Regions from separate parts of the Salinivibrio sp. MA440 genome, predicted to be linked through region 4. Evidence: predicted binding sites of a transcription regulator. Region 4 holds the regulator's gene; each other region holds the start of a gene.
The links. The regulator CRP, encoded in region 4, controls carbon source genes, mostly activating them, when cyclic AMP is high. The targets are predictions, from matches to a motif close to TGTGANNNNNNTCACA.
Positions count from the first base shown of each region.

Region 1: BZG80_RS03825 (CTP synthase) is a predicted target of CRP. The motif match lies at 1,902-1,917, and genes of this name have one in related genera.
Region 2: mlc (sugar metabolism global transcriptional regulator Mlc) is a predicted target of CRP. The motif match lies at 2,676-2,691, and genes of this name have one in related genera.
Region 3: malT (HTH-type transcriptional regulator MalT) is a predicted target of CRP. The motif match lies at 3,377-3,392, and genes of this name have one in related genera.

Region 1 is NZ_MUFI01000007.1:128,059-133,523, forward strand. It holds gene eno (phosphopyruvate hydratase) at 1-108, opposite strand, end outside; gene BZG80_RS03825 (CTP synthase) at 183-1,817, opposite strand; gene mazG (nucleoside triphosphate pyrophosphohydrolase) at 1,973-2,767, opposite strand; gene relA (GTP diphosphokinase) at 2,818-5,034, opposite strand; gene rlmD (23S rRNA (uracil(1939)-C(5))-methyltransferase RlmD) at 5,103-5,465, opposite strand, start outside.
Region 2 is NZ_MUFI01000042.1:24,613-30,077, forward strand. It holds gene sstT (serine/threonine transporter SstT) at 48-1,265, shown strand; gene mlc (sugar metabolism global transcriptional regulator Mlc) at 1,356-2,570, opposite strand; gene queE (7-carboxy-7-deazaguanine synthase QueE) at 2,836-3,501, shown strand; gene queD (6-carboxytetrahydropterin synthase QueD) at 3,689-4,051, opposite strand; gene BZG80_RS12550 (methyl-accepting chemotaxis protein) at 4,315-5,465, shown strand, end outside.
Region 3 is NZ_MUFI01000006.1:17,722-23,186, reverse strand. It holds partial or broken gene BZG80_RS16195 (PAS domain S-box protein) at 1-66, opposite strand, end outside; gene malT (HTH-type transcriptional regulator MalT) at 514-3,222, opposite strand; gene BZG80_RS02810 (glycogen/starch/alpha-glucan phosphorylase) at 3,731-5,465, shown strand, end outside.
Region 4 is NZ_MUFI01000026.1:30,098-35,562, forward strand. It holds gene astD (succinylglutamate-semialdehyde dehydrogenase) at 1-352, shown strand, start outside; gene BZG80_RS09540 (DUF1338 domain-containing protein) at 363-1,154, shown strand; gene BZG80_RS09545 (hypothetical protein) at 1,224-1,532, opposite strand; gene BZG80_RS09550 (hypothetical protein) at 1,507-2,208, opposite strand; gene crp (cAMP-activated global transcriptional regulator CRP) at 2,339-2,971, opposite strand; gene BZG80_RS09560 (phosphoribulokinase) at 3,221-4,090, opposite strand; gene BZG80_RS09565 (YheU family protein) at 4,147-4,365, opposite strand; gene BZG80_RS09570 (hydrolase) at 4,513-5,465, opposite strand, start outside.

The sequences.
Region 1 (5,465 bases), on a different contig from region 4:
TGCTGCCATACCAACGAAACCACCTTCTAGGTGAACTTCCGCTTCAACGGTAGGGTTACCGCGTGAATCAATAATTTCACGACCTAGAACTTTAACGATCTTAGACATTGTGATTCCTCTCGTCTGTCATTGTTTTTAAAAATAAAGAGCGGCCGCCTTCTGGGCTACCGCTCGAATGTCGTTTATAGCTCACCGCGCTGTTTTTTGCCTGCCGCAGCAACAAATCCAGCAAACAGTGGATGGCCATCACGCGGCGTTGAAGTGAATTCCGGGTGGAACTGGCACGCCACGAACCAAGGATGTGCTGGGTTTTCAATGATCTCTACCAGCTTTTTATCGGCAGACAGACCAGAAACTGACAATCCTGCTTTTTCTAGCTTAGGACGTAGCAGATTATTCACTTCATAACGGTGGCGATGGCGCTCATGGATTTGGGTATTGCCGTAGAGCTGATGCGCTTTCGAACCTTCAGCTAAGTGGCAAAGCTGCGCGCCTAGGCGCATGGTGCCACCAAGATCTGACGTCTCGCTACGCTCTTCCACTTTGCCTTCTTCATCGACCCACTCAGTGATCAGGCCAACGACAGGATAAGGGCTTGCTTGGCTAAACTCAGTCGAGTTAGCGCCTTCCATGCCGGCGACATTACGTGCGTATTCAATCAACGCCACCTGCATACCAAGACAAATACCCAGATACGGCACATTGTTTTCACGTGCATATTGTGCCGCAAGGATCTTACCTTCAATGCCGCGGTCACCAAATCCACCAGGGACGAGAATCGCGTCCAAGTCCTTCAGCATTTCACTGCCGCGGGTTTCAAGATCTTGTGAATCCACGTACTTGATGTTGACGGTCAGGCGATTTTTCAACCCACCATGTTTTAACGCTTCATTGACGGACTTGTACGCATCCGGCAATTCAATGTACTTACCGACCATACCAATGGTGACTTCACCCATTGGGTTGGCTTCTTCGTAGCTCACTTGCTCCCATTCAGACAAGTCAGCTTCTACGGCTTCAATGCCAAAGCGCTTGCAGACCAAATCGTCCAACCCTTGCGAACGGATCAACGATGGGATCTTGTAGATAGAGTCGACGTCTTTCATGGTGATCACCGCTTTTTCCGCCACATTACAGAACAGCGCAATCTTAGCGCGTTCATTGGCAGGAATTGGACGCTCACTACGGCATACCAGCACATCCGGCTGAATACCAATCGACAGAAGCTCTTTTACTGAGTGCTGGGTCGGCTTGGTTTTTACTTCGCCTGCCGCAGCCAAGTAAGGCACTAATGTCAGATGCATGAACATGGCATGTTCGCGGCCCACGTCTACCGTCAACTGACGAATCGCTTCCAAAAATGGTAATGATTCAATATCACCGACCGTTCCGCCGATCTCGACGATCACAATATCGTGACCTTCACCGCCTGCGACGATGCGATCTTTGATCGAGTTGGTAATATGTGGGATCACCTGAATGGTCGCCCCCAGGTAGTCTCCACGGCGCTCTTTGCGCAGTACATCCGCATAAACACGGCCAGAGGTAAAGTTATTACGCTTGGTCATTTTAGTGCGAATGAAGCGCTCATAGTGACCGAGATCAAGGTCGGTCTCTGCGCCGTCTTCCGTGACGAATACTTCTCCGTGCTGGGTAGGGCTCATTGTCCCTGGATCCACGTTAATATAAGGGTCGAGTTTCATGATGGTGACGTTAAGGCCACGCGCTTCAAGAATGGCTGCTAATGAGGCTGCAGCAATACCCTTACCGAGGGAGGATACAACACCGCCCGTAACAAAAATGTAGTTCGTCGTCATGCTAAACCTGAGAGTTGGATTTAGAGGAAATAAATGAAGTTCTGGACGGGATATTATGATACCAGACCCCACTGACTCCCACAATGTGAAAGCTACCACACACCCTGGTGTTTTTAATTGTCACAAATCAATTATGCCAATTACAGGATATTGCCTTACTCGTCTTTTTTAACCGCTTGCCACGCCGATTCTAGTTCATCCAGCTGACATTGTTGAATATTTTCTCCATTATCACGTAATTGATTTTCAACGCCACGAAAGCGACGTTCAAATTTCTGATTGGCTGCGCGCAACGCCTGCTCAGCATCCGTGCCTAGGTGGCGCGCGACATTGACGACAGCAAACAAAAGATCGCCAACTTCGTCTTCCACACGGCTTGCGTCAACCGGTGTCTGTGCCAATTCATGTTCGACCTCTTCCAGCTCTTCTCGCACTTTCGCGATAACCGGCGCCACGGTTGGCCAATCAAACCCTGCCCTTGCACATCGTTTTTGTAGCTTGTGGGCGCGAGTTAACGCGGGCAACCCCTGAGTCACGCCATCTAATAGACTGCAGGATTGGGTTGAGGGCATTTTCTCTGCGCGCTCTTGCGCCTTAATACCTTCCCAATCAGGCGAGCTTAATGGCTTCCCGTCCGCATCTTTAGGACCGAATACGTGAGGGTGACGACGCGTGAGCTTATCGCACACCGCACTGACGACATCGTCAAAATCAAATCGATGTTGTTCGCGCCCTAATTGACTGTAGAACACAATTTGAAAAAGAAGGTCGCCCAACTCATCTTTTAGGTCCGACCAGTTTTCACGCTCGATGGCGTCAGCCACTTCGTACGCCTCTTCTAAGGTATGAGGCACGATAGAGGCAAAGGTTTGTGCCTTGTCCCAGTCACAACCATGATTAGGGTCGCGTAAGGTCGCCATGATCGTCAGTAAGTTGTCAATTGACGCCATAAGAAGGTTCCTTCATGAAAAAAACGCCCTGTCGAAACAGGGCGAATGTATTAGCGGAGGCGTTTCGCTTCGACCACATCTTTCACTTGTTCAAGCCGGTTTACAACGCGGCTTAAGGTATCTAAATCAGAGATTTCGAGATCAAAGTCCATGATCGACATTTGCTTTTTATAATCAACCCGGCTTTGCATCCCGGCTACCCGTGCTTTCTCATTGCTTAACACGTTATTGATATCTTTGACCAGCCCGGTTCGTTCGTTTGCCGAAAGGCGAATGCGTACATGGTATTGACCAATATGGCCTTTCCCCCACACCGTGGCGATAATCCGCTCCGGTGCATGATGGCTAAGCTCATTGAGCTGCTCGCAATCTGCACGATGGACCGAAATACCACGCCCTTGGGTAACAAATCCTTTAATGTCATCACCCGGCAACGGCTGGCAGCAGCGCGCGAGATGCGTCATCAGGTTATCAACACCTTCGACAACCACGGCATCGCGGTGGGCTTTGCCGGTGCTCGGTTTTTGTTCGCTTTGCTGCAGTTTTTCTAACAACTGCTGCTCTTCTTCTTCCAGGCTCGGTTTATTAATCAGGCCATTAATATGGTTCACTACCTGATTAATGCGCAAATCACCACTGCCCACGCCGGCATAAAGCTCGTCCAGCGTGTTAACGTTAAAGCGTTTTAGCGCCAAATTGGCATCTTTACTGATGCCGCCAATTTTTTGTAGCTCGGTATCCAAGATTTCTTTACCGGCAGCAATGTTCTTGTCTTTGTCTTGCTTGCGGAACCAAGCATTTATTTTGGCGCGCGCACGACTTGAGTTAACAAATCCATGGCTGGGATTGAGCCAATCTCGCGACGGGTTAGGCTCTTTTTGCGTGATGATTTCAACCTGGTCGCCCATTTGTAGGTGATAGGTGAACGGAACAATTCGCCCTTCTACTTTGGCACCAATGCAACGATGACCCACTTCTGAATGGATGTGGTAGGCAAAATCAAGTGGCGTTGCCCCTATAGGTAAGTCGACGACATCGCCGCGCGGGGTGAACGCATACACCCGATCGTCGAACACTTGGCTACGCAACTCATCAAGCATTTCGCCCGAATCAGACATTTCTTCTTGCCATGCCAATAGCTTACGCAGCCAGGTGATTTTTTCATCGTAGCCACTGCGGCCACTGGCTGAGCCTTCTTTATATTTCCAATGGGCCGCTACACCTAGCTCTGCATCATCGTGCATTTGTTTGGTGCGAATTTGAATCTCAACGGGCTTGCCTTCCGGCCCCAACACCACAGTGTGAATTGACTGATAACCGTTCGGCTTGGGGTTGGCAACATAATCATCGAATTCTTTGGGCAGATGACGGAACTGGGTATGGACGGCACCTAATGCGGCGTAACAATCCTGAAGTTGATCCGCAATGATGCGCACAGCGCGCACATCAAACAACTCATCAAACTCCAGGTTTTTCTTCTGCATTTTGCGCCAGATACTATAAATATGCTTCGGGCGTCCATATACCTGTGCATTAATATGCGACGCTTCCATTTCCTGCTGGAGCCCTTCGACAAAGGCACTGATATAGTTTTCACGGTCAATGCGTCGCTCGGCCAGCTGCTTGGCGATTTGTTTATAGGTTTGCGCATGTTGGTAACGGAACGCGTAATCTTCAAGCTCCCACTTTAGCTGACCAATTCCCAATCGGTTAGCCAAAGGCGCATAAATGTTAGCGCTCTCTTTCGCTGCTTGCTGACGCACAGACTCTGGCGCATCTTTCACTTCACGTAAATGGCAAATACGCTCGGCGAGTTTAATCACCACGCAACGAAAGTCTTCCACCATAGAGAGCAACATACGGCGCACATTATCAACTTGCGAGGACGTGGCCTCATCGTCGGCTTGGGCATTTAAATGCCGAATCGCAGCGGTCTGCTGCACACCGCGAATCAGGTTGACTATCGACATCGAATAGTCGTCCGCCAGTGTCTCCAGGGTGACCAGTTCGGCGTCGACCATCGGAAATAATAGCGCGGCCAGCAAGGTGTCGGCATCCATGCTTAATGTCACGAGGATTTCGATCATCTCTCGGCCTCGCCACAAAGGCTGGCTGAGTGCTGATTCATCGTCACTCAATGCTCGACAATATTGGTAGCCGTCTAACAAGGCTTGTGTCGTCGATGCGTCTTGCCCGAGTCGCTTAACCCAGGTGTTAAGCTCAAATGTTTCATCTTCGTGTAGGTGGGCTTCTCGTACCGCAACCATAACTGTTCCTATCCTTAACTCTCTTACTGACAAGAGAGGCATGTCGATAACGACAAGCCACTAAACGCTTATGCCCGCTTGTTCGTCACCGGCTTAAACAAGGCCATCGATTCCATGTGTCCTGTTTGTGGAAACATATCCAGCATCCCTAATTTGACAAGTGCATAACCATTATCAAGCAGCACGCGGGCATCGCGCGCCAGGGTGGCAGGATTACAGGACACATAAACAATATGTGAAGCCCTCGATTGTGCCACAAAGTCTATAACACCCGCAGCCCCTGCGCGTGCCGGATCGAGTAAGATTTTGGTAAAATCGAAATGGGTCCACTCTCCCTCTAACGCGTCGCTATTTAAATCAGCTTGATAAAAACCGGTGTTATCACAACCATTTATCTTCGCATTATCTGCCGCCTGATTCACCATGGCTTG
Region 2 (5,465 bases), on a different contig from region 4:
GATTCATTAACAGCCATTGATAATAAACACAGTGAAGTGAGAGTCACATGAGTCAAACACAACTCGCCAGTGTCAGTCGAGGTAACTCGCTGGTACTTCAAATACTCATCGGTATTCTTGCCGGTGGTGTTTTAGCCTATCTATCCCCCGAGCTTGCTGGCACAGCCGGATTGCTCGGACAACTTTTTGTCAGCGCATTGAAGGCCGTCGCACCCATTTTGGTTTTCGTTTTAGTGGCAGCGTCCATTGCTAACCAGAAACAAGGCCAACGGGCCAACATGCGCCCCATTATTGGGCTTTATCTTATCGGCACCCTTGCGGCTTCATTGACCGCGGTGACCATGAGTTTTTTGTTCCCGACTACCCTCGAGTTTGCTGCGACGGATGCTAGCATTACGCCGCCAGAGGGTATTAGCCAGGTATTAAGTACGCTACTTTTCAATATCGTTGACAACCCTGTTAACGCGTTGATGAGTGGTAACTATATTGGTATTTTGGCTTGGGCGATTGGCTTAGGTATTGCTCTTCATCATGCGTCGAACGAAACCAAACGTGTCTTCTCGGATGTATCCGAGGGGGTATCGATGATCGTCCGCTTTGTGATCCGGTTTGCGCCTTTGGGTATTTTTGGCTTAGTAGCAAGCACGTTAGCGAAAAGTGGCTTTGATGCTTTGATGGGGTATTTACACCTTTTGGGGGTGCTACTCGGCAGTATGGCAACCATCGCCTTGGTGGTAAATCCGCTGATTGTGTATATCAAAACGCGTCAAAACCCCTATCCCCTTGTTTTTCGCTGCCTGCGTGAGAGCGGTCTCACCGCTTTCTTCACCCGTAGCTCTGCAGCCAACATTCCAGTGAATATGCAGCTATGCCGCCGCCTTGATTTGGATGAAGATACTTATTCTGTCTCTATCCCACTCGGTGCCACCATCAATATGGGAGGCGCGGCGATCACCATTACCGTATTAACCCTGGCTGCTGTTCATACACTCGGTATCCAAGTGGATATCGCCACGGCTGTGCTGTTGAGTGTGGTGGCCGCGGTATCCGCGTGCGGCGCGTCGGGGGTTGCTGGCGGCTCCCTATTGTTGATCCCACTCGCGTGTAATTTGTTTGGTATTCCACAAGAGATTGCCATGCAAGTGGTTGGGATTGGCTTTACTATCGGTGTTTTACAAGACTCTGCCGAAACGGGCCTGAATAGCTCAACCGACGTAGTATTTACCGCGGCGGCATGCTTGGGTGAAGAGCGTAAAAACAGCTAACCAACGCCCTTAGCCAAGATCAAAAAAAAGCAGGTGCATCAACACCTGCTTTTTCTTTAACCGCTTTTTAATTGTCAGCCAAGGTAACGATTAGCCCTCCAGCACTTTCATCAGCAAATTGCCATCATACATCGCCTGCTTTACCATCGCCGCTCCAGGCATCGTCGCTTGGGTATAGAAATAGCTTTCTTCCAAGACTAGGTACTTGCTATACAGCGGAATCGTCTGCGTTTTTAAACATTCCATGATCGCAGGATACAACACCGATTTAGCGCGATTGAATTCGCCACCAAATAATATTTTTTCTGGGTTAAATAAATTCACCACAATCGCTATGGCGGTTCCCAAGTGATGCCCCAGCTCGGTGATCACTTGGTGGGCCAAACCATCGCCTGACACCGCTGCATCGCATATAGCCTCTATCGTGAGGGGTTGGTCGTGCAAGCAACTCGGATGCCCTTCATTGAGCAATGTCTCCACCTGCTCATAGATCGCGGACAGGCTTGCGACCGTTTCCAAACAGCCATAATTACCGCAAAAACACCGCTTACCAAAGGGCTTAATTTGAATATGACCTAACTCGCCAACGTTACCGATCCGCCCTTGAAGCACTTTGCCCTCGAGCACAATACCGGCCCCAACGCCGCTGTGAACTGCGACCAGAACGGCGCTGCCTGCTTCTTTCGCGTTACCAAACAACTTTTCCGCTAGTGCCCAAGAACGGGTGTCGTTCCCCACAAATACCGGCAAACCGGTCTCTCGATGTAATACAGGCCCTAGAGGCATATGGTCGACCTCGAAGTGCGGCATTTGAATCACGGTGCCTTGGGCACTATTTACCAAGCCCGGTAGCGAAATCGCAATACTGGTGACACGATCCACCGTTTGTTGGTGACGAGAGAAAAACGCATTGACATGATCGACCACGGTGGTGAGTAATGCACTTTGCGCCACCACCGTTAATTCATGCCGTTCTTGAATCAAAATTTCACTGCTTAGCGAATGCAGCGCCAGAGTGAGATAACCTCTTCCTAGACGCATGGACAAAAATTGCCAGCCTTCGTTATCCAGCATCAGCCCTACAGCTGGACGCCCGCGCATGCTCGTTTCTTGGATCGGCGCCTCTTTTACAAGGTGAGCGTCCATCAGTTCGCGCACAATTTTGGTGATACTGGCAGGCGCCAGTTGGCTGCGTTTCGAGAGTTCGATCCGCGAAATAGGCTCAAAACGGTCGATTAAGTTATAAATCGTGCCCGCATTTTTGCGCTTAATATGATCGATATGTCCCGGCTGCCCAATAATCATGCCCTTTCCTATTACTACGTGGCTGTGGCGATAAACCCTGACACCGCCTATTTAGGTGAATTTTTTTACTTCGCGAACTAATTGTGAAGCAATTGGCCGCTAGCACGTGACATTTGTCACTTTGTATCTTTGAAATCGCGTACAAACTCACAAAACCTGTCTAAACAGTAACGCTGTTCATCCTCTAATCGCGGGCTAAAAAACAAGATCTCAAACTTATTCGTTGGCATAATGCGGAGCTCATATTCTATCGCTATTAATCACCATGTACCGAGTCAACGAGATATTTGAAACGATCCAGGGCGAAGGCACCTTCACAGGGGTTCCGTCGGTTTTTGTCCGCTTGCAAGGATGTCCAGTAGGATGTGCCTGGTGCGATACTAAGCAAACCTGGGAAACGGATGATAAGGATCAGCAAGATAAGATCTTTATTATTGATAAGTCAGAGGATTCACCGACTTGGTGCTGGCTAGGAGCCGAAGATATCGTCACTGAAATCACGCAACGCTATCACGCTAAGCATATCGTGATTACCGGGGGCGAACCCTGTCTTTATGATTTGGTACCTTTAACGGAAGCCTTGGAAGAGGCTGGATGCCAATGCCAAATTGAAACCAGTGGCACCTATACGGTCTATGCGAGCCAAGCCACCTGGGTAACGGTGTCGCCCAAAATCAATATGCGCGGTAAATTGCCCGTTCTCGCCAGTGCGATGGCGCGAGCCAATGAGATAAAACATCCGGTGGGGACAGAAAAGGACATTACACAATTAGAGACTCTGCTTGAGACCTGCCCAGCCTCTCCTGGTGCAACCATTGCGCTGCAGCCGGTAAGCCAAAAGCCACGTGCAACCAAACTTTGCATCGACACCTGCATTGCGCGCGGCTGGCGTTTATCCGTGCAAACACACAAGTATTTGAATATCGCCTAAGTGACGATGACGAGGACGGTGGCAAGATAAATCGCGCCGTCATGGAGCAAAGCACACGTCGAAAAGCGACAAAAAACGCCGAGTACTGAAGTGACCTCATAAAGCTGGACACTGCTACTCGGCGTTTTTTTATTTCTCTCGACTGCTTCTTATTTACCTCGAGTATTGTTACTCACGTCGAGTTTCGTTACTCACCTCGATAAGTGCAACCTGCGGTACAAGTTTCTTTCACCATGACCTGGCTTAACAGAGGCAGATTCGGTTTTACCTGTTGCCAAATCCAGTGTGCTAGCACTTCACTGGTTGGATTTTCTAGCCCTTCAATGTCATTGAGATAGTAATGATCCAGGCGCTGATAAATCGGTTTGAAAGCCGCTTTTATTTCGGCAAAGTCGATCACCCACCCCGTATACGGATCAACGTCGCCTTCTACATACAAACGCACCGTAAATGAATGCCCATGTAAACGCCCACATTTATGGCCTTCTGGCACATTCGGTAAATGGTGTGCCGCCTCAAAGGTAAATTCTTTAAACAACTCAGTGGTCATTTTACTTCATTCCAACAACAACAAGAGGCCGCATGCTACTTAAATTCGCTGGCCGACTCAAACGCATTCATCCGACCACACCGGTTAGTCTGTGCGGCCAGAATGCCTCGCAATACGGGTTTCCGTCTCATTATTAGGACGATTTACGTCGATGAAATCACACATTTTATATGAGGATACCGCCACAAGTGCGCTCTCGGTTTAACATAGTCGCTACAGGCTAGAACTGATAACTCTATAAATTAATAACAAATGGTTGACTCATGCGTATGACCCTTGCGAGCAAAATTCTTCTTGCTCTTTTTCTTGTTTTCGCTCTTGTGCTCGCCACCTCGCTGGCCTATCAGTCGCATCAACAAAAAGCCTTGATGACATCGATTGTCAGCGAGCAAACCTTAGATAAAGCGTCCAACTACTTTGATAGCCTTAATATGCTGATGCTCACCGGCACCATCAGCCAGCGTAATACGTTGCGAGAGAAAATGCTGTCACACAAAGGCATCGACGACGCTCGCGTGATCCGTGGAGAGGCAATTACCCGCTTTTTTGGCCCAGGAAACCCTGAGCAATCTGCCCAGGATGCCATTGACCAACGTGCCCTCAAAGGTGAAACCATTGTCGAAACCTTTGATGCTGATGCGGGAAAAGGATTGGTGGTCGCCCTGCCGATGAAAGCGAGCAGCGATTATCGCGGCACCAATTGTCTGCAATGCCACGTAGCAGAGGAAGGCACCGTACTCGGTGTTATCCGGCTCGAGTATGATCTTGAGCCTTTGTATAGCACTATCGATAGAGAAATGTTAATTACCGCTGGGATAATGGGCAGCATCGCTGTGATTGGATTTTTAATCTCACTCACTGTGATTCGCCGCTGGGTAGTCTCCCCGCTTAAGCGCGTCTCTGCCTTTATGAAACGCACCAGCCACGACAAAAATCTTTCCGAGCGCCTCAACAATACCCGTGACGACGAGATTGGTGAACTGTGCAATAGTTGCGACCAGTTGCTTGATAACTTTGCTGCCAGCCTGCAACAAGTTCAGCGCACCTCAGAAACCCTGTCTGCTGAGGCCATGAATCTGATCCGTGTCTCAAGCCATACCGATCAATTAGCTGATAGCCAACGTCACGAAACCAATGACATGTCTTCAGCCATCGATGATGTGCAGCAGCATCAACACGACATTCAAAATCGTACTCAAGAAGCGGCGCAATTGAGTGAATCTGCCGCAGGCAGTGCCAATCAGGGCAGTGATCTGGCGAATGTCGCGGCCAATGACATTCGTAAGTTGGTGGCTGATATTGGCCAAGTACGCACACAAATATTGGATGTTAACCAACAAAGCCAGCAAGTAACGACGATTCTCAGCGTGATCCGGGAAATTGCCGAGCAAACGAACTTGCTGGCGTTGAATGC
Region 3 (5,465 bases), on a different contig from region 4:
GATAGCGTGTATCGACTGATCCAGTGTTTTTTTGTAACGTCCATCAACGACTAAGTCCTTAAACATTGGCTTGTCCTTTATTGATCATTAACACTCGTGTACTTGTGAGTGGCTGGTGGTGTCAATTTTGTGATGTGTATTCCAACTCGTAAGAATTACCGTATCACATCCGGTACTCGAATGTTGAGTAGACCGATCAACTTTAGGGTTAATATCAACACAAAAAATGATGGGTATTTAAGGCCAAAGTGAGCGCATGAGTGTTCGATTTTCAACCATTGCCGGAATGCCTGCAGCGGGGAGCTAGAAAGGATAATTCATCAGGTTGACCTTTAATGTGTTGTAGGGAGGCCAAGCTTACTGAGAAGTGAATTGCACCAACTGTGATCGCGTTATAACTCAGTACATCGATGAGAAAATTTTTCTATAATTCAATAAGTTATCACAAAGTATAGGCTGAGGCGGAATAATAACTACGCCCCCAGAAATCTCTGAGGGCGTAGTGGTGCGAGGTTAATTGCCCATCAGTTGCAAGAGGTTTTCGGCGGTGACGACCGCTTCTTTGCGATTGGCAATGTTGAGTTTTTGATAAAGGTTACGGATGTGGGTTTTAATGGTTGTCCCGGCGACATCTAGTTCATGAGCAATTTGCTCGTTACTGAATCCTGAATAAATCAAGCCAAGTACCTGCCACTCCCGCTGGGTCAATGAGCTGGTTCGTACTAACTCAGGAACGTTTGGATGCTTCACCAGTTTTTCGACAAAGGCTTCATCAAAGTGGGTTGAGCGAGAGCGTTGATGGCTGGCGATTTCTTTCAGTAACTGTTGTGCACGATGACGTTCTAACGCGCCAAGCGCTTGTTGTTCGATCAATGCATGCAACAGCGATGAGATAGCGTCACCCTCAATTAAAAAGTTACCCATCATACCCGTCTGATTAGTGAGTATAAGCGCTTCTTGAAGCTGCGTTTTCGCATACTCCGTTTCATGCTCTTTACTGGCGAGCACCGCTTCCACGATAAGATTTCGGTTCTTATCTGTCACGAGATTGGCTTGGTTCGCCTCGCGACGGAGAAAATCAATGGCTTGGCGAGCCTGATCATACTGACCTAGATGGAGGTGCGCCCGGGCGATATTACGCCATTGAAGCTGGCTAAAGTGATTACAGGCCGATGCGGGGCGAACGGCTTGATGCAGCCACTCCTCCATATGAGGAAGTTCGTGCTTGGCTTGCCAATAGAGTAACAACGATAAAGACGCGTTAGCGGTCCAATCGACATGATAAACCGACTCACGTAATAGATGCTCAATATGCTCAATGTGCTTGGCAGCTTTGTCGAGTTCACCGCGGCTAACAGCGACGCGGGCGAGCATGGAATAACTGTGTAGATGTTTGCTCGGGGGCTGATTCTCTAGCACTTGGAGCCCCTTGTAGGCACAGGCTTCGGCTTCGTCTAAACGGTTCCAACACCAAAGAATTTGTGCGCGAAGGCGTAAAGCAAATTCATGTAAAGGAACTTGGTGTAATTGCTGATCTTCAATGAGTTGATCGGCACTGTCGAGCAGCTCAAATGCCGCTTGCACATAGCCTTGTGCCAGGAGAATTTCACTTTGTTGTAAAATTGCCCAAAGTGCCTGGTGATACACTTGGTGCTGACGAGCGAGTTTTTCGGTTTGTTGCATCATCGATAAGGCACGATCGAGCTCGCCGAGCACATGGTTCACCTCGCCAACGACAGATGTCGCGACAATACGGCCACGGTAATTGGCGCTATCTAGTTGCTCAAGTGCTTTTTCAGCCAGGCGCATGGCCCGCTCTGGGTCGTTAGCATTAATTGCCACCTGTGCAAGTAGCGCATTGGCATTGCCTTGATAATCAATGTCGAGCGGTATTTCGCGAGCTTGATAGGCTTTTTCTGCACTTGCTAATAGCTCACCCACTTCATGATAGCGATGCTGGCTTTGTGCAAGCCAAGCTCGAAGTAGGCTTAAACTCGGATACTGGTACAAGTACTCGTTATTTAGCTTGCTGATAGCCGCTTCGAGGGTCGATAGCTCCCCACGGTTAAACATCCGCCAACCATATTGATTCAGAATATCTGCCAACAGGGCATCATCCTCGCCATAACGTGCGTGGCGCAATGCTTGATGTGGCGATTCAAGCTTGAGCCAAGCTAAGGCCGCTTGCCGATGCAGTGTTTGTTGCTGCTGTGGGATCCGAGCCTGGCGCTCATGGGCGAGAAATTCAGCAAATAAATGGTGAAAACGGAACCAATTGTTGTCGCCTTCGAGTGGATAAATAAATAAACCGTAGCGGTTCAGAGACTCCAGCATCCCCAACGCGTCGTCGCGCTCCGTTAAGGCATAGACTAATTCATCGTTGAACATTTCTAATACCGACACTTTCATCAAAAACTGACGGGTTTCAGTATCAAGTAAATCAAACACTTCTTCCGCTAAATAGTCCCAAAGGTGGGCATGGTTAAAGCTGGCACACGAGGCCGCGCTTTGCATGAGCGTACGCTTTTGGTGCTGCGCTTGAATTGCAATCAGTTGCAATGCTGACGGCCAACCTTCAACGTAGGTACACAAGGCATTGGCGGTTGACTCATCGACTCCATCGGCCACGCGTTGATTAAAAAAGCGGGTGGTCTCTTCGTTATCAAAGGCGAGTAATTCGTTCCCGATTTCGATCATTAAGTCACGAACACGCAAGTTCGCGGTGCCCAATGGCGGGTTGGCTCGTGAAGTGACGACCAAAGTGAGGTTATCCGGCATGTGCTTGATGAAAAAACGCATGGCTTCATGGATTTCTTCGTTATCAATAAGCTGATAATCATCCAATACCAGATAGCTGGTGGCATGAAAATTCGCTAACTCGGCAAACACATCGGATAAAAGTGCACGAAGCGATGAGAATTGGCGCTTCTCAGCAAGCTTAATGGTGTTTGCGCAGCCTTCTTGCGTGGCTTGATGCAGGGCTTGTAACAAGTAGTTAATAAAGCGGAAGCTATCATTGTCACTGTCATCAATACTAAACCAGCCAACATGGGACTGATCAGCCAGCCATTGTGCGGCCATGGTTGTTTTGCCATAGCCGGCGGGGGAGCGGAACATCACTAATTTATAGTGAGGCGCTTGTTGTAGCATATCGAGCACCCGAGGGCGCAATATGGCGTTATAAAGCCGACCTGGTCGAGTAAGTTTTGATGGGATCCACATAACACACTGTCCTTAACCTCAAATACGGTGCCGGCCCCTCAGCGCGACACTGCTTTATCCTCCTTGGAGTCTATGCGACTCCTAGATAGCAAACTATGATCTCTCTCCACTCTTGTGTTGATTGCTCTAGAATGGTGCATCTACGCCCTATATTTGTGATTTATATCACAATAGTTTTTTGTTTTCGCTATCCTTTAAAATAGCTTTGTACATTTATGTGTCCTGGAAAATATAGAATTTGCGCTGGAGCACAAAAATAACAAAAGTGATTTCTTACTTTTCATGCTGCTTTTCGAATGCTTTTTGTCCCATAACGTGATGTTGATCACTGGCTTGTATGTGGATGCTAGGATTGATGAGAGGCGGCTCACTGTTGGTGTGTGACACAGCTCTCTACGCCCTGCTATCTCCTCCTTTCCGTCACTGTGAGTGGGAGGATGTTTGTTACTCTCGAGTTGGGCAGGATGAATAGCCATCAAGGTTTCATTCCATTATTGAGAGTTATGACATGACCCCAAAACAGCAACATGCCTTTGATAAAAGTGCGTTTAAAATCAGCATGGTCCAACACTTGACCCAGCTAGGTCACGCACCTGAAACCGCTCAACAACGCGATTGGTACCTTGCCTTAGGGCGTGCATTGGCTGAGCACACAACAGGCGACTTGGTGGCGACTGAAAACGATCAAGCGATCAAACAGGCAAAAAGCGTTAACTATTTATCTCTTGAATTTCTCATTGGCCGCTTGACGGGCAACAACCTGATTAGCATGGGTTTATACGATGTGATTGCTGAGGCCGTTGGTGAACTCGGTCTGGGTCTTACCGACTTATTAGAGCAAGAGCGTGACCCGTCACTCGGCAACGGTGGGCTTGGGCGTCTCGCCGCTTGCTTTATGGATTCACTCGCGGCACAGCAATATCCAGCAGTTGGCTATGGCTTACACTACGAATATGGCCTTTTCCGCCAATCTTTCGATCAAGGGGCGCAGCAAGAAGCGCCTGATGCATGGCGTGAGCCAGAAGGCTACCCTTGGGAAGTCGTCCGTCCGGACCTGACTCAAACCATTGGTTTTTATGGCCATGTTGAGGTTGTTGAGGAAGCGGGGCATACCTATCGTCAATGGGTGCCTAGCTTGAAAATCCAGGCAATGCCTTGGGACTTACCCATTGTCGGTTACCAAAGTAACACCGTTTATCCATTGCGTTTGTGGGAAGGTCGAGCACTGACACCGTTCGCGCTTGATGCTTTTAATGCGGGCGAGTACACCCATGCGCAGCAAGCTGATATTGATGCGGGTAACCTGACTAAAGTCCTTTACCCCAACGATAATCATGATGCGGGCAAGACGCTGCGTTTAATGCAGCAGTACTTCCATAGCGCCGCCTCAGTGGGTGACATCCTTCGCCGTCACTTGGAAGCAGGACATGCGTTGGCGGCGTTGCCGGAGTATGAAACCATTCAGCTTAACGATACTCACCCAACGATCGCCATTCCGGAACTGATGCGTGTGTTGCTAGATGATTATCGCTTAGGTTGGGATGAAGCGTGGGCCATTGCTAGCCGTACCTTCGCTTACACGAATCATACGTTATTACCTGAAGCGCTTGAAACGTGGAGTGAATCGCTCATGGCAGAGCTTCTTCCTCGCCATATGGAGATCATTTTCGAGATCAACCATCGTTTCTTACAAGACGTGGAGCAAAAGTGGCCTGGTGATGTGCGCAAACAGCAAGTGTTATCCGTGATCGATGATCAAGGTGAACGCATGGTGCGCATGGCGAATCTGTGTGTGATTGGCTCTTATGCTGTCAACGGTGTCGCGGCCTTGCACTCACAGTTGGTTAAACGTGATTTATTCCCTGAGTTTGATGCGCTTTATCCAGGTCGCATTCAAAATGTGACAAACGGCATTACACCGCGTCGTTGGTTGAAATTCTGTAATCCTGATTTATCAAACTTGATCAGTGAAAAAATTGGCGAGCAGTGGCCAGCACAGCTTGAGCAACTCGAGCAGGTTGCACAATATGCTGACGACGCTGATTTTCAGAAAACCTTCATGGCGGTCAAGAAGCGCAATAAACAGCGCCTTGCTGACTGGGTAAAATCCAACCTCGATATCACGCTTAACACCGATGCGATTTTCGATGTTCAGATCAAGCGTCTACACGAATATAAGCGTCAGCACTTAAATCTATTGCATGTGATTTCGCTCTATCAGCGCTTGCTCAACGAGCCAAACT
Region 4 (5,465 bases):
CGAAGAGTATTTCGGTCCGCTACTACAAGTGCAGCGCTATCAGGATATAGCTGATGCGATCACGAAGGCGAATGATACCCGCTATGGTTTGTCGGCAGGCCTTATCAGTGAAGACGAGGGCGAATGGCAATACTTCCTCGATCATATTCGTGCAGGGATTGTTAACCGCAACCGTCAATTGACCGGAGCCAGTGGCGATGCGCCATTTGGTGGGCCAGGTGCTTCGGGGAACTTACGCCCTAGCGCGTATTACGCGGCAGATTATTGTGCTTATCCCATGGCATCCATGGAGGGCGAGCAGGTGATGCTTCCCGATACGTTCGCCCCCGGTATACCGACTCAACAGGACTAAGGAGAGCAACATGGACAGTGGCCAAGCGTTATTCGACAAACTGTGGCAGGACTACATCAACCGCCTGTGCCCTTCGGCACATAAGGTGCATGCCTTATTAGAGGAAGGGCAACCTTTGATCAATGATCATATTGCCTTACGGACATTTGGTTTGCCTAAGGTTGGACTAAAGGTACTCGCGCGTCCATTTCTCGCCTTGGGGTATCAGCAAAAAGGTGACTATACCTTTGAAGCGAAAAAGCTCAATGCTTGCCATTTTGAGCACCCCGATCCCTTGATGCCGAAAGTCTTTATCAGTGAGTTGATGGTCGAGCAATGCTCGCCCGCGCTTCAGGCGATTGTTGAAAAGCTGGTGGCACAAGTTGATGCGTCGTCACTTACAGGCAGCGATTTTCTCCATCAGGGCCGCCTATGGGATATTGATTGGGCAACCTATCAAACGCTTGCCGAAGAAAGTGAATATGCGTCTTGGGTGGCGGCACACGGTTACGGTGCGAACCATTTTACCGTGAGTGTGAATCAGCTAAATACGCATGATGATTGCCTCTCGGTGAACAACCGATTGCGCGATAATGGCTTTGCGATTAACGAGTCAGGTGGGGAAGTCAAAGGGGATGCATCTGTGTATCTGGAGCAATCCTCTACCATGGCTGACCGCGTGCCCGTTTCTTTCTCCGATTGCACGCAAACCATCCCGGGTGGCTTTTACGAGTTTGCTAAGCGGTATGTGTTGCCCAATGGTGAGCTCTACCAAGGTTTTGTGGCTGCTTCGGCAGACAAAATCTTTGAAAGCACCCATTAGTGCGTCACGCATTGCTTATCGACATCATGGGAAAAGGGAGCGTGTGATACGCTCCCTTTTTTTTGTCGTCTATTGGGCCTCGATGTCGAGCCAAAACGTGTCTGGAATCGCTTGTGTTTCGTTGCTTAAATGCGGGTTATCGACTCGGATGACAGTACGCTCACCAATGTTCGCCTTTTCAAAGGTTTCCTTAACTAAAGACGCATTATTGAAAAACTCGATAAATGATCCGTCTTGATACGCCGCTTCAAAAGCGCCATTTAACATCTCGGCGACGTCAGCATGTTGCGGAGACACAAACAGGAACATTGGGAAGCGATAGATCAGCATCAGGTGTGGGTCAACTAACAGGTTACCGTATTGCGGCCAAAGCGCCATTTAACATCTCGGCGACGTCAGCATGTTGCGGAGACACAAACAGGAACATTGGGAAGCGATAGATCAGCATCAGGTGTGGGTCAACTAACAGGTTACCGTATTGCGGCCGCTCGGCTAATTCACTAAAAGGCTCAATCAAGGCACGAGGGAAGAGATCGGCCCTGCCCGTATCAACCACTTTGAAAATGTTTTCAAAGCTCGATATTTCACGTACGCGAAATCCCGCTGAGTTAAGCACCTTGACGTCGGCCCAACCTTGTCCCTGAATCATAGTCAGAGACTGCAAGTCACTCGCACTACTTATCTGAGCAAGTTGGGGCTCAGTGGCTTGATTGGTAATAAACAGGCGATGGCCGAGTAAGCCACGAAACACGGGATAGCGAACGGGGATCAATTCAGCTTCCAGTGTACGGTCGGCACCAAGCCAGTCGACGGTGAGCTTGCCTTGCTTGAGCATTTCCACCTTACGAGATTGAGATCCAATTTGGCCGTCAAAGGCTTGTAAGGTGACAGATTCTCCTGATTTTTCGGCAAGAAATTCAATCAGCTCAATGGCATAGAGATCAAGTGCCGAGCCAGCTCGCGGTTCTGGATGGACAATGGTGGTGTTAGCCGTGGCATGGACTGAAAATACAGCGAGGCCGAGGGCGGTGAGGGCAGTTATCAGTTTTTTCATAAACGACACCTTGTTAATTAAGTGTTAACAATATCGTTTTGAGTGTAGAAGTTATCCAGACGCTTGCCAGAAAGCGGCGATAAAAAAACCGACGCCAGGGCGTCGGTTGGGAATACAGAGAGCGCTGTGATTAGCGGGTACCGTATACCACGATGGTTTTACCATGGGCTGAAATAAGATTTTGCTCTTCCAGCATTTTAAGAATACGCCCCACGGTTTCACGCGAGCAGCCAACGATTTGGCCAATTTCTTGACGTGTGATCTTAATTTGCATGCCATCAGGGTGCGTCATGGCATCGGGTTGCTTCGCTAAATTCAACAAGGTTTGCGCAATACGGCCCGTGACGTCCAGGAAGGCAAGATCCCCCACTTTTTGGCTGGTCACTTGCAAACGGCGCGCCATTTGTGAGGACAAACGCATCAATATATCGGGGTTAACCTGGATCAGTTGGCGGAACTTTTTGAATGAGATTTCTGCCACTTCACAAGGAGACTTAGCCCGAACCCAAGCGGTACGCTCCTGATCATCTTCGAAAAGGCCTAGCTCACCGATGAAATCACCTTGGTTAAGATAAGACAGGATCATTTCCTTGCCTTCTTCATCTTTGATTAGAACGGCGACAGACCCTTTCACGATGTAATACAAGGTCTCCGCTTTTTCGCCTGCATGAATCAGCGTGCTTTTAGACGGATACTTGTGGATGTGACAATGTGAAAGGAACCACTCGAGTGTAGGGTCTGTTTGAGGTTTTCCTGGAACCATATAACTTATTTCCTCTGCATGTGTTGCCCGGCAACAACGTCCTATCTTTGTCTGAGGGGTAACCCACCAGATCTATGCACAGAATACGAAGTCTGGGCGCGGGCTACAAGCTCACTGTATGTTAACAAGAGTGTATCTTTTTTTGTTAGCAATTTCTTGATTTTGATCTAGGCCAACCGCCTAAAAAACTGGCAAAAACGTGGCTAAGATCACGGCTTGAGAAGTAATACACGATAGATGCGCTACGCCCTAGCCAATCTTGCCTTTTTCGATTAGCTGCTGAATCAATGGACGGATGATAAGTTCCATCGCAAAGCCCATCTTACCGCCTGGCACGACGAGTGTATTATGCCGTGACATAAAAGACCCCGTGATCATTTGCAGCAGATAAGGAAAGTCGACGTTTTTCATCCCTCGAAAGCGGATCACCACAAAGCTCTCATCCAACGAAGGAATGCCTTTGGCGTTCAGTGGGTTGGAGGTATCGACCGTCGGCACCCGTTGAAAGTTAATGTGAGTGCGTGAGAATTGCGGCGTAATATAATGCAAATAATCGTCCATCGACCGCACAATCGAGTCGGTGACCGCTTCGCGTGAGTGGCCCCTATCGCGGGTATCGCGGACAAACTTCTGAATCCACTCAAGGTTGACGATCGGGACCATACCAATCAATAGGTCGACATGTTGGGCGACATTGACCTCACCATTAACCACACCGCCGTGCAAGCCTTCGTAAAATAGTACGTTGGTATTGTCGGGTAAATCCTGCCATGGTGTGAAGGTCCCTGGCATTTGATTGTAGGGCACCGCTTCGTCAAAGGTATGCAAGTAGCGGCGATATTTGCCTGTGCCGAGTTCACCGTACTCACGGAAAAACTGCTCTAATCGCGGAAAATCATTGGCGGTGGGGCCAAAGTAACTAATGTGCCGTCCTTGCTCACGTGCTTTACGGATCTCGACGTCCATTTCCGGTCGCGTAAAGCGATGGAAACTGTCCCCTTCTAGCCACGCCGCTTTGATGTTCATCATCTGGAACATCTTACGGAATGCTTCGGATGTGGTGGTGGTCCCTGCTCCTGAAGAGCCGGTGACCGCGATGATTGGGTGTTTAGCCGACATGACGCGCCCTGTCATTCAGTCTGAATGTGTATCGCTGTTTATTGCGTACAGCGATGCTAAGATCTGAGTGCTTCTTTACGACGAATATCCACTGTCTCGTGCAACTCAGAATACACAATCACGGCGTCGCCGGATTGCAGTTGTTGGCGAACATCCGCCACTTTTTGTGCAAAGCTGACTTCCTGCTCACCATAATCGGTTCCTTCCCGTAACACAAAGTGCTCGATTAAACGAGTCAGTGTTTCCTCAGGGACCGATTGCCAAGGAACCATCATACTACATCACCTTTTGTTGATTTATGGCTGAGACGTTAGGGTGCTTGATGCTGATATTGTGAATCAGCTCGCATTTTACCCAATCATTCAACACAATGCAGTAGATCAATGTGCGTCGGTCTTTTTTGCTTTGCGTGGCGTCCTTTTTTAACGGGACGAGCAAAGGCGTGAGGCTAACCAGTGAGGCACCGACTGCTCCAGCCAGAACTGTGGCTGGCGCCAACTGCCGGTAACAAAACCAACATGCCCACCATGTTCGCTCAGTTGATAGTCAATATTCGCGGGCAGAGGCGAGGTTGGGATCACTGCGTCGGTCATAAAGGGATCGTCTTTCGCATGGATAATCGCAAGTGGGACCGTAATAGCGTCAAGGACAGATAAACCACTACAGCTTTGATAGTAGTGTTGAGCATCGTCAAAGCCATGCAGCGGTGCGGTGACCGTTTGATCAAACTCGAACAGAGTTTTAATCTTTGGCCGCTCCCCAGCATGCCACCGACCCACTTTTTGGTGTCGGGTAAGTTTTTCCGATAAGGTTTGTCGCATCGACCGTAGCAAATACGCTTGATAAACACGGGAAAACCCTTGTTGAATACGGGTCGAGCACGCCGCTAAATCGAGCGGGGGAGAAATAGCACAACCACAACTGACAATCGGATCATGCTGATAGTCGGCCAGGTAGCGCACCAACATGTTTCCTCCCAAAGAGACTCCCACAGCGGCAATCTCATTGTTCGGGTAGGTCTGGCGTAAATAGGTCAAAAATGCCCGAGCGTCCTCCGTTTCGCCGGAATGATAAGTCCGCGGCGCGCGATTAAGACGGCCACTGCAACCGCGAAAATGCATCACCACACCGCACCAGCCTTGCTGTTTAAAAGCGGCCAATAATCCATTGGCATAAGGGCTATCAAAGCTTCCTGCCAGGCCATGAAACAAGACAATAATAGGCTGTCCTACTTCGGGATGATGCGTCCATGCAAGATCGACAAAGTCACCGTCAGGCAGATCAAACGCTTGCCAAATAGGCGCAAAAAGCGGTTGCCGGCGCAGCAGGCGTGGCAGTAAGGTTTGCAGATGCGCATTACGGGCAGTTGGAATGG